DNA from 2 places in the Roseibium sp. Sym1 genome. Region 1 is predicted to be linked to the other one. Evidence: predicted binding sites of a transcription regulator. Region 1 holds the regulator's gene; the other holds the start of a gene.
The links. Region 1 encodes LexA, which represses DNA repair genes until DNA is damaged. Its sites were predicted from a motif close to TGTTCNNNNTGTGTTCNG; they were not measured.
Positions count from the first base shown of each region.

Region 1 (3,990 bases):
GCGGCCCTGTTTTCCGGGCTTCTTCTTCCGGGGCGCAAGCGGTTCGCGGCGGTGCTGCCGCTCGTCGCCGGATTGTATCTGGCAGGCCAGTCTCGTCCGCCCGATGTGCAGATTTCAGCTTCGGGAAATCGCCTTGCCGCCCGCGACGCGGGCGGGCAACTGCGTTTTGCGGGCAGAACCAACTCGTTTGTGAATGATCTCTGGTTCCAGGTTGAAGGCGTGTCGGGAGATGCGATCAAATCGCGCAAGATGACATCACCCCAAAGGCAATGTGACCGGGAAGGTTGCGTTGTCAGGGCCCACCGGATTGCCTCGGATCACGATGGCCCGGAGCCGGTGGACGGCCCACTGGTCATTGCGGTTCCGCGCAGGCTGGAGGCGCTGGAAGCCGATTGCCGCTATGCCGATATCATCGTAAGCGATCTAATCGCTCCGGGTGCCTGTGGCGCCGGCCTCATCATCGATCAGAAACTGCGGTCGATGCGTGGCGCGGTGTCCATCTGGTTGAAGCACAGGGAAACCGGACCCGACCCGCCTGATGCTGTCCCGGCGAGCGAAGACAGGTCAGGCTCAAGCGAAACGGTTCGCAGGTTCAAGCCGGCTATCGAGCGCATGGTCTTTGCCATACCGGATCCACCGCGCCCATGGCACAGGCCTGGCTCCGTCACGCGTCAAAGCCTGCGCTCTGCGATCCGCGACGAGTAAGGTCAAGCGCCAGCCCCGGTCAGTACTGCCGGAAGAGGGCCACAAGCCGTCCCTGAACGCGAACGCGGCCGGGACCGAAGATGCGCGTCTCATAGGCCGGATTGGCGGCCTCCAGTGCGATGGACGCGCCTTTCTTGCGCAAGCGCTTCAGCGTTGCCTCTTCCTCGTCGACGAGCGCAACCACGATATCACCGCTATCCGCGCTGTCGGTCCGGCGGATCAGCACGGTGTCCCCGTCAAGGATGCCGGCCTCGATCATGGAATCACCGCGCACCTCGAGGGCGTAATGTTCCCCCTTGCCGAGCAGTTCCGGCGGCACCGTGATCGAATGGCTGTGGGTCTGGATGGCTTCGATGGGCACGCCGGCGGCAATGCGACCCATGACGGGAATCTCCGCTCCGGCGGAAACCGGTTCCTCGACGGCCTTGGAGGCTTCGGGTTTTCCGAGCGAGCCTTCGATGACTTCCGGCGAGAAACTTCCGCGTGGACGCGGTGCGCCGAGGCCGGGAGCGATCGAATCGGGCAGGCGGACCACCTCCATGGCGCGGGCCCGGTTGGGCAGCCGGCGGATGAAGCCACGCTCTTCAAGGGCGGTGATCAGCCGGTGAATGCCGGACTTGGACCTGAGATCCAGCGCGTCCTTCATTTCATCGAAAGACGGTGGAACACCGGTTTCTTTGAGTCTTTCGTGAATGAACATGAGCAGTTCGTACTGCTTGCGCGTCAACATATCGGCATCCCCTACCGCGAAATGGGTTGGTACAAATCAAGAACATGGTACCTGTTCCCATTGTGTTCTGCAAGGGTAAATGTTCTCTTACTGTTCTAATCCCGCGGTGGTATCGCAACCGGTAGAACGTCAGAGCGAGAGCGAGCTAAGTCGTATCGCCGCTGTTCCGGATCAGAAGTTCACATGTCACCAGTGTCGGTGCCTTGCCAGGCAGGAGCGCGCCCGCGTGAAGGTTGCCGTCGAGATCGACGCACCGAACCGGAAGTGTCAGGTCCGGTTTACCTCCGGTTCCGGCGCCGGGAAGCAGCAGGATCTCCGATATGAGCCCGGTCATGGGGCGATCATCCTGGAAAGCGGCGCCCGCAAGGCTGCCAAGTCCAAGAACGTCATAGGCCTTTGTATCGAGCTTGCCCGCGAGTTCCGAAACGCTGACATGAAGGTCCGCAAAGGGAGCGAGCGTCGTGATCAGGGCGTTGTCGGGCTTCGCCGAGGCTGTTGCCGGGTCAGGATGGACGCGAAACAGTGTGAATTCGGTTTCCGGATCCGGCGCCGCCCTGAAGACGGCACCCTTGAGGCCGTACCCCTCCAGCTTCGCCGGCGCACCCGCCTTCAGGCTTGCCGGCAACAGGTGACCGAGGCGGTCACGGCCGTTTTCGTGCCAAAAGGCATGGACATGGGCAAACCAGCTGCCCTCCCGCCAGCCGAGGATCGCAACGGCTGCTTGAAGCGTTGCGCCAGCCGAGGAATGGGTGTCGCTGTACCAGGCCGCGTGGCGGTCATCGATCGCCCGGTCCGGCATCACATAGTCGAAGGGACCCAGCACCAGCCCGCTCAGGTCCAGCACGGCGGAACCGAAGCCGTCCGATTTTGCAAGAGCGCCGAGGGCAGGGACAAGGTCAACAGCGCTCTCAAGCCGCGGAGCAAAGGGCTCCGCCCGGCAGCGTATATGAGGCGTGCGATCGCTGGCGGAAGGGCCGGGATGGCGGATGTCGGACAGGTTCTTCGGGGCGGGACGTCTCACAGGAGCCCCTTATCGACGAGGTGCTCACGCACCAGCTTCTTGGTGATCTTGCCATAGGCGCTGGTCGGCATTTTCTCGATGAACAGATAGCGCGCCGGCATCTTGTAGCGGGCGACCTGGCCTGTCAGGAATTCCGACAGGGCTTCGGGAGGCGGCGGGGGAGCGGTCGCGGCGACGCATACCGCGAGGCCGACTTCGCCCCATTGAGGGTCCGGAATGCCAAGAATGGCCACTTCGGAAATGCCCGGATGCGTGAGCAGGACCTCCTCCACCTCCTTCGGATAAACATTGGATCCGCCGGAGATGTACATGTCCGAGGCCCGGCCGGTCAGGTACAGAAACCGTTGTTCGTCCATGTGACCGATGTCGCCGGTCCGGAACCAGCCATTGCGGAACGACTTGGCATTGGCAGCATCGTCTTCCAGATACCCCGCGCAGACGGCAGAGCCGATGACACAGACTTCCCCTGTCTGGTGAGGCGGCAGATGGTTGCCGTCATCGTCCTGGATGGAGACCTCGATGCCGGTGCGTTCCGTGCCGCAGGTTCCCACCCGTGCGTCCGGTCCGTCCTCGAGATGATGATCCTGGGGGCGCAGCACCGTGATGTTCCCGGTCACTTCGCCGAGCCCGTAATACTGCACCAGCACGCTGCCAAGCTTCTGCAGCGCGGTTTTCTGATCCTCCCGGTACATCGGCGCACCGGCATAGATCACATGACGCAGGCTGGAATGGTCGAAGCGGTCGACGGCAGGGTCTTCCACAAGGCGCTTGACGATGGTCGGCACCGTGAAGAGGTTGCTGATCCTGTGGTTCTCGATCAGCTCGAAGGCGGCCGCGGGACTGAAGCCCCCCCTTGGCATCAGGACATGCGCGGACCCGGCCGACAATTGTGCGATCAATTGCAGGCCCGCGCCATGTGACAGCGGGGCGATCACGAGCGAGGCGTCCTGTTCGTTCGTTCCCGGGATGAGGTCGGCCATGTAATTGACGCAGACGAAGCCGATCTGGCCGTGGCTGAGCACCACCGCCTTTGGCCGGCCTGTCGAGCCGGAGGTGAAAAACAGCCAGCAGGGATCGGTATGGTCGACAGGCGCGTTGGCGACGCTGGTCCCATGGTTGCTCGCCACAAGCGTCTCGTAGTCGGCGCCAAAGGCGCTGCGACCGATGCTGATGCATCCTGTGAGACCAGGGCAGGCGGTGTTGACGGCGGCGGCCTGGGCGGCAAACCCCGCATCGCACACGAAGACCTTCGCCCTGGCTTTTTCCGCGGCATAGGCGGTTTCGCCCGGCGCCTGGCGGAAATTGCAGGGAACCCAGACCGCCCCGAGCCGGAAGGCGGCCAGCATGATCTCGATCATCTGATTCGAGTTCTCGGCCTGGACCAGCAGGCTGTCGCCCCTTGAGAGACCGTATTCGGTCTCGAGCGCGCGGGCGAGGGCGGAAACACGTTCATCCAGCTCCGACCAGCTCCAGGTCCGGTCCTGCCAGATGATCGCAGGCCGATCCGGCCAACGGGCGGCGTTCCTGGTGAGGA
Region 1 covers NZ_CP114786.1:4,781,376-4,785,365, forward strand. Annotated here, with positions in the region: gene O6760_RS21845 (ComEC/Rec2 family competence protein) at 1-705, shown strand, start outside; gene lexA (transcriptional repressor LexA) at 725-1,435, opposite strand; gene O6760_RS21855 (hypothetical protein) at 1,581-2,456, opposite strand; gene O6760_RS21860 (acyl-CoA synthetase) at 2,453-3,990, opposite strand, start outside.

Region 2 (3,990 bases), 410 kb from region 1:
TTCCGTGATGCGCGTCGCTTCGTTGGTTGCCAGCTTGTCCTTGGTCTGGCCGACGAATTCCGGTTCGCGGATGAACACAGACAACATCCCGCCTGCGGATGTCATGACGTCGTCACCGGTGATGATGGCGGCCTTCTTGTTGTTGGTGAGTTCGCCATAGGCCTTCAGGCCGCGCAACAGGGCATAGCGGAAGCCGGCTTCGTGGGTGCCGCCCTCCGGGGTCGGGACGGTGTTACAGTAGGAATTGACAAAGCCGTCACCGGCGAACCAGCTAACGGCCCATTCCACCGATCCGTGTTTGCCTGCATTGTCGGTGCGGCCGGAAAAGACTTCGTCGACGACACGGCGTTCGCTCTTGAGCCGTTCCCCGAGAAAGTCACGCAGCCCACCGGGGAAATGGAAAACGGCTTCTGCCGGCGTTTCGTCCTTTTCCGGAATAAGGTCCGGATCGCAGTGCCAGCGAATTTCGACACCGCCGAAAAGATAGGCCTTCGAACGGGCCATCTTGAGCAGGCGGCCAGGTTTGAAGCTGGCGCCTTTGCCGAAGATCTGCTCATCCGGCTTGAACCGGACCTGGGTGCCGCGCCGGTTCTGCGTGTCACCGACCAGTTCAAGCCCGCCTTGCGGGTGCCCGCGCCGGAAAACCTGACGGTATAGCTTGCGGCTGCGCGCCACCTCGACCACGAGTTCCTCGGACAGCGCATTGACCACGGAAACACCGACGCCATGCAGGCCGCCTGAAGTCTCGTAGACCTTGCTGTCGAACTTTCCGCCCGCATGCAGGGTGGTCATGATCACCTCGAGGGCCGACTTGTCCTTGAACTTCGGATGCGGGTCGACGGGAATGCCGCGGCCATTGTCCGTGATCGTGAGAAATCCGTCGCCGGTCAGGCAGACGTCGATCCAGGTCGCATGGCCGGCAACCGCCTCGTCCATGGAATTGTCGATGACTTCGGCGAAAAGGTGGTGCAACGCCTTTTCATCCGTGCCGCCGATATACATGCCCGGACGGCGCCGGACCGGTTCGAGGCCTTCCAGAACCTCGATGTCGGCGGCCGAGTAATCCTCCGAAACGGCGACGGGTGCGACCGGACGTGCTTTTTGCGGCATGGGAGCGGGTGGGTCTTCTGAAAGGGGCGCGGAGACCGCCGCATTGCCAGCAAACAAATCGTCTTTTGCACTCATTCCGTATCGCCTGATGGGTGTGTGATCACAGTTGTCGAACGTTCAGCGCCGTTACCTACACCGAATCACCGACAAGTTTGAAGGACAAAGATAGAACGGCAAAGGCTTTTGGCCAGAAGCCCCCGTTTTCAACAGCCCGGCACCCGTTTTTGAGGTGCTGGCAACACATCATCAACCCCCATGTGCTGAGATGCCTTCGAGCGACGACGGCAGGGGACGGGATTGTGCCAATTCAGCAACACTTGACGACAGAGTCACCTGTAGCGTGGCGAATGCCTGCTGTTGCCCATGTTCGGCCATTTTTCACGGCCACCCGTGGTTTATGTTCAAGAAACGGTCGAGATGAAAGGATCCTGCAGATCGGCAGGATGCAAGCTTTGGAGCCGGAATTGTCTTAATTGAGCGCAATGTGGCCCAACTTAAGACGAATTGATTGGCCATCTTGTGCCTTAGCGGAAAGAGGGCGCCCCGAAGACGCGGTCTGACCGGGTGTCGAGAATACAAATGCGCATCGCGCGGACAAAAAACAAGAGAGTCCGTCGGAAGGAAAAGCCGTTTCCGATGGTAAATTGTGTGACTGGGATGCAAAAGAACAGCACAATGCTTCAACGCCTGGGAAAAGCCGGGACTGTGCTCGGCGCGTTGATCTTCATTGGATTGGCCGGGCCCGCGGTGGCCTTTGACGGCCAACCCGCTGCACCGAACAGGTCGATTGGTCCGGAGGACCTGTCGCCGACCGAAGCCTTGCGTGCGGGCGCACGTCAATATTATTCCGGAGACAAGGCCGCTGCGCTCAGCTCGCTGCAATATGCGGCTGAAAACGGACAGCCCATGGCTGCCTGGAAGCTCGGTGAGATGTACGCGAAGGGCGACGGTGTCCAGGAAGACGACCTCAAGGCTTTCGAATATTACAGCCAGATTGTGCGCGAACATGGCGAAGACCGGCCTGATGCTCCGGATGCGCCTTTTGTGGCCAGCGCCTTTGTGGCACTCGGGTCCTATTACCTGAACGGCATTGATGGCGCGGTTCCGAAAAGCGAAACGCGCGCCCGACAGATCTTTACCCATGCAGCGTCCTATTTCGGGGACGCGGACGCCCAGTATGAACTTGGCCGGATGTATCAGGACAGCAATCACCGCATGGCGGTGCGCTGGTACAATCTCGCGGCCCTGAAGGGGCATGTCGGGGCACAGGCCCGGCTCGGGGAAACCCTCTATGCGCTGGGAACGTCGGACAAGAAAAAGGCGCGTGGCCTGATGTGGATGACGATTGCGCGTCAGCAGGTCCAGGGGTCGGATGCCGCCTGGATCAACGCCATGCACGAGCAGTATTTCGCGGTCTCGCCGGAACCCGTGCGTCAGATGGCGCGCTCCCTCGCTGACGGCTGGCTGCAGCAGAATCGGCCGGACGTTCTGACGGCGCAGGTGCCATCGCAGTAGTTGGTGAAACGCGTTACCCTTTTACCCTCGCAAGTTTGTTTCACACGGAAAAGACGCGTCACGAAGGGCGGGAGAGGGCGTTCCCGGACGCCGGCTGCATGCTTTCGGGCGGAAATGGAGACGCCTTGAACGGACCGAGGCGCCGTTCCCGCATCGATAGTGGACAAGGCGCGCTGCTGAATTTCCAGGACGTGTTGTTGAGAACCATGGCGCAAGTTGCCATGCGCATGCCGTCCGACCCTTTCAGGCAAATGGACTCACCCAAGCCGTAATCCTGACCCTTGTACCGGCAGGTGCAGGAGACGTTTTGAGCTTGCGCGGCCGCACTGCCCATAATGAGGCCAGCGAACACAACCAGCTGAAAAACATTTCGCAAGGATGCAAGAGGCCGGAATTCGGCGCATTTGCGATGTGCCGTCAGACGAGGTCCGCAAGTTGCGCGCGCGGACAATAGGCGCCGGTGCGTTATCCCATGACCGTGAAAGCTTACCATGACGGCAAGCAACCGCAAGTCCGGTGGCTGCGCGTGTCCGGCGCCGATTTATGTCAGGCGGCCAGTTGCACCCATACGGGCACATGATCGGAGGGTTTTTCCCAGCCGCGCACATGCTTGTCGATGCCGCAGCCTTCCATTTTGTCGGTAGCCTGCGGTGACAGGAGAATGTGATCGATCCGGATGCCGTTGTTCTTTTGCCAGGCGCCGGCCTGATAGTCCCAGAATGTGTAGGTGTCGGGGGCCTCCGTCGTTGCGCGGACGGCTTCGGTCAGGCCGAGGTGGGTGAGGGCGCGGAAACGTTGACGGCTTTCGGGCTGAAACAGGGCATCGTCACGCCAGTTGTCAGGGTTCCTCGCATCGACCGGATCGGGAATGACGTTATAGTCGCCCAGCAGGAGGAACGGGGTTTCCTCGGCAAGGCGCTGCTCGGCATGGGCGATCAGGCGGTCCATCCAGCCGAGCTTGTAGGGAAACTTTTCCGTTCCAAGAGGATTGCCGTTGGGCAGATAAAGGCAACCGAAGCGGAGTGCGCCGCGTTCGGCGGAAACACTTGCCTCGATATACCGGGCCTGTTCATCCTCGTCATTGCCGGGAAGACCGCGCAGAACGTCCTCGAGAGGCAACTTGGAGAGGAGGGCGACGCCGTTGAAGCCCTTCTGTCCGTGGGTCTCGACATTGTAGCCGAGATCCTCGAACACTGACCGCGGGAAGTTCTCGTCCACCGACTTGATTTCCTGAAGGCAGGCGATATCCGGCGCGGCTTCTTTCAGCCACTGTTGCACCACCTCGATGCGAGCCTTGATGCCGTTGATGTTCCAGGTCGCGATTTTCATGACGGTTGCCTCGGTTAGCAGGAAAGTGCCGGGGCA
Region 2 covers NZ_CP114786.1:5,193,474-5,197,463, reverse strand. Annotated here, with positions in the region: gene parE (DNA topoisomerase IV subunit B) at 1-1,185, opposite strand, end outside; gene O6760_RS24170 (tetratricopeptide repeat protein) at 1,786-2,625, shown strand; gene xth (exodeoxyribonuclease III) at 3,172-3,954, opposite strand.
Region 2: the regulator LexA is predicted to act here: its motif matches at 1,266-1,283, upstream of parE (DNA topoisomerase IV subunit B).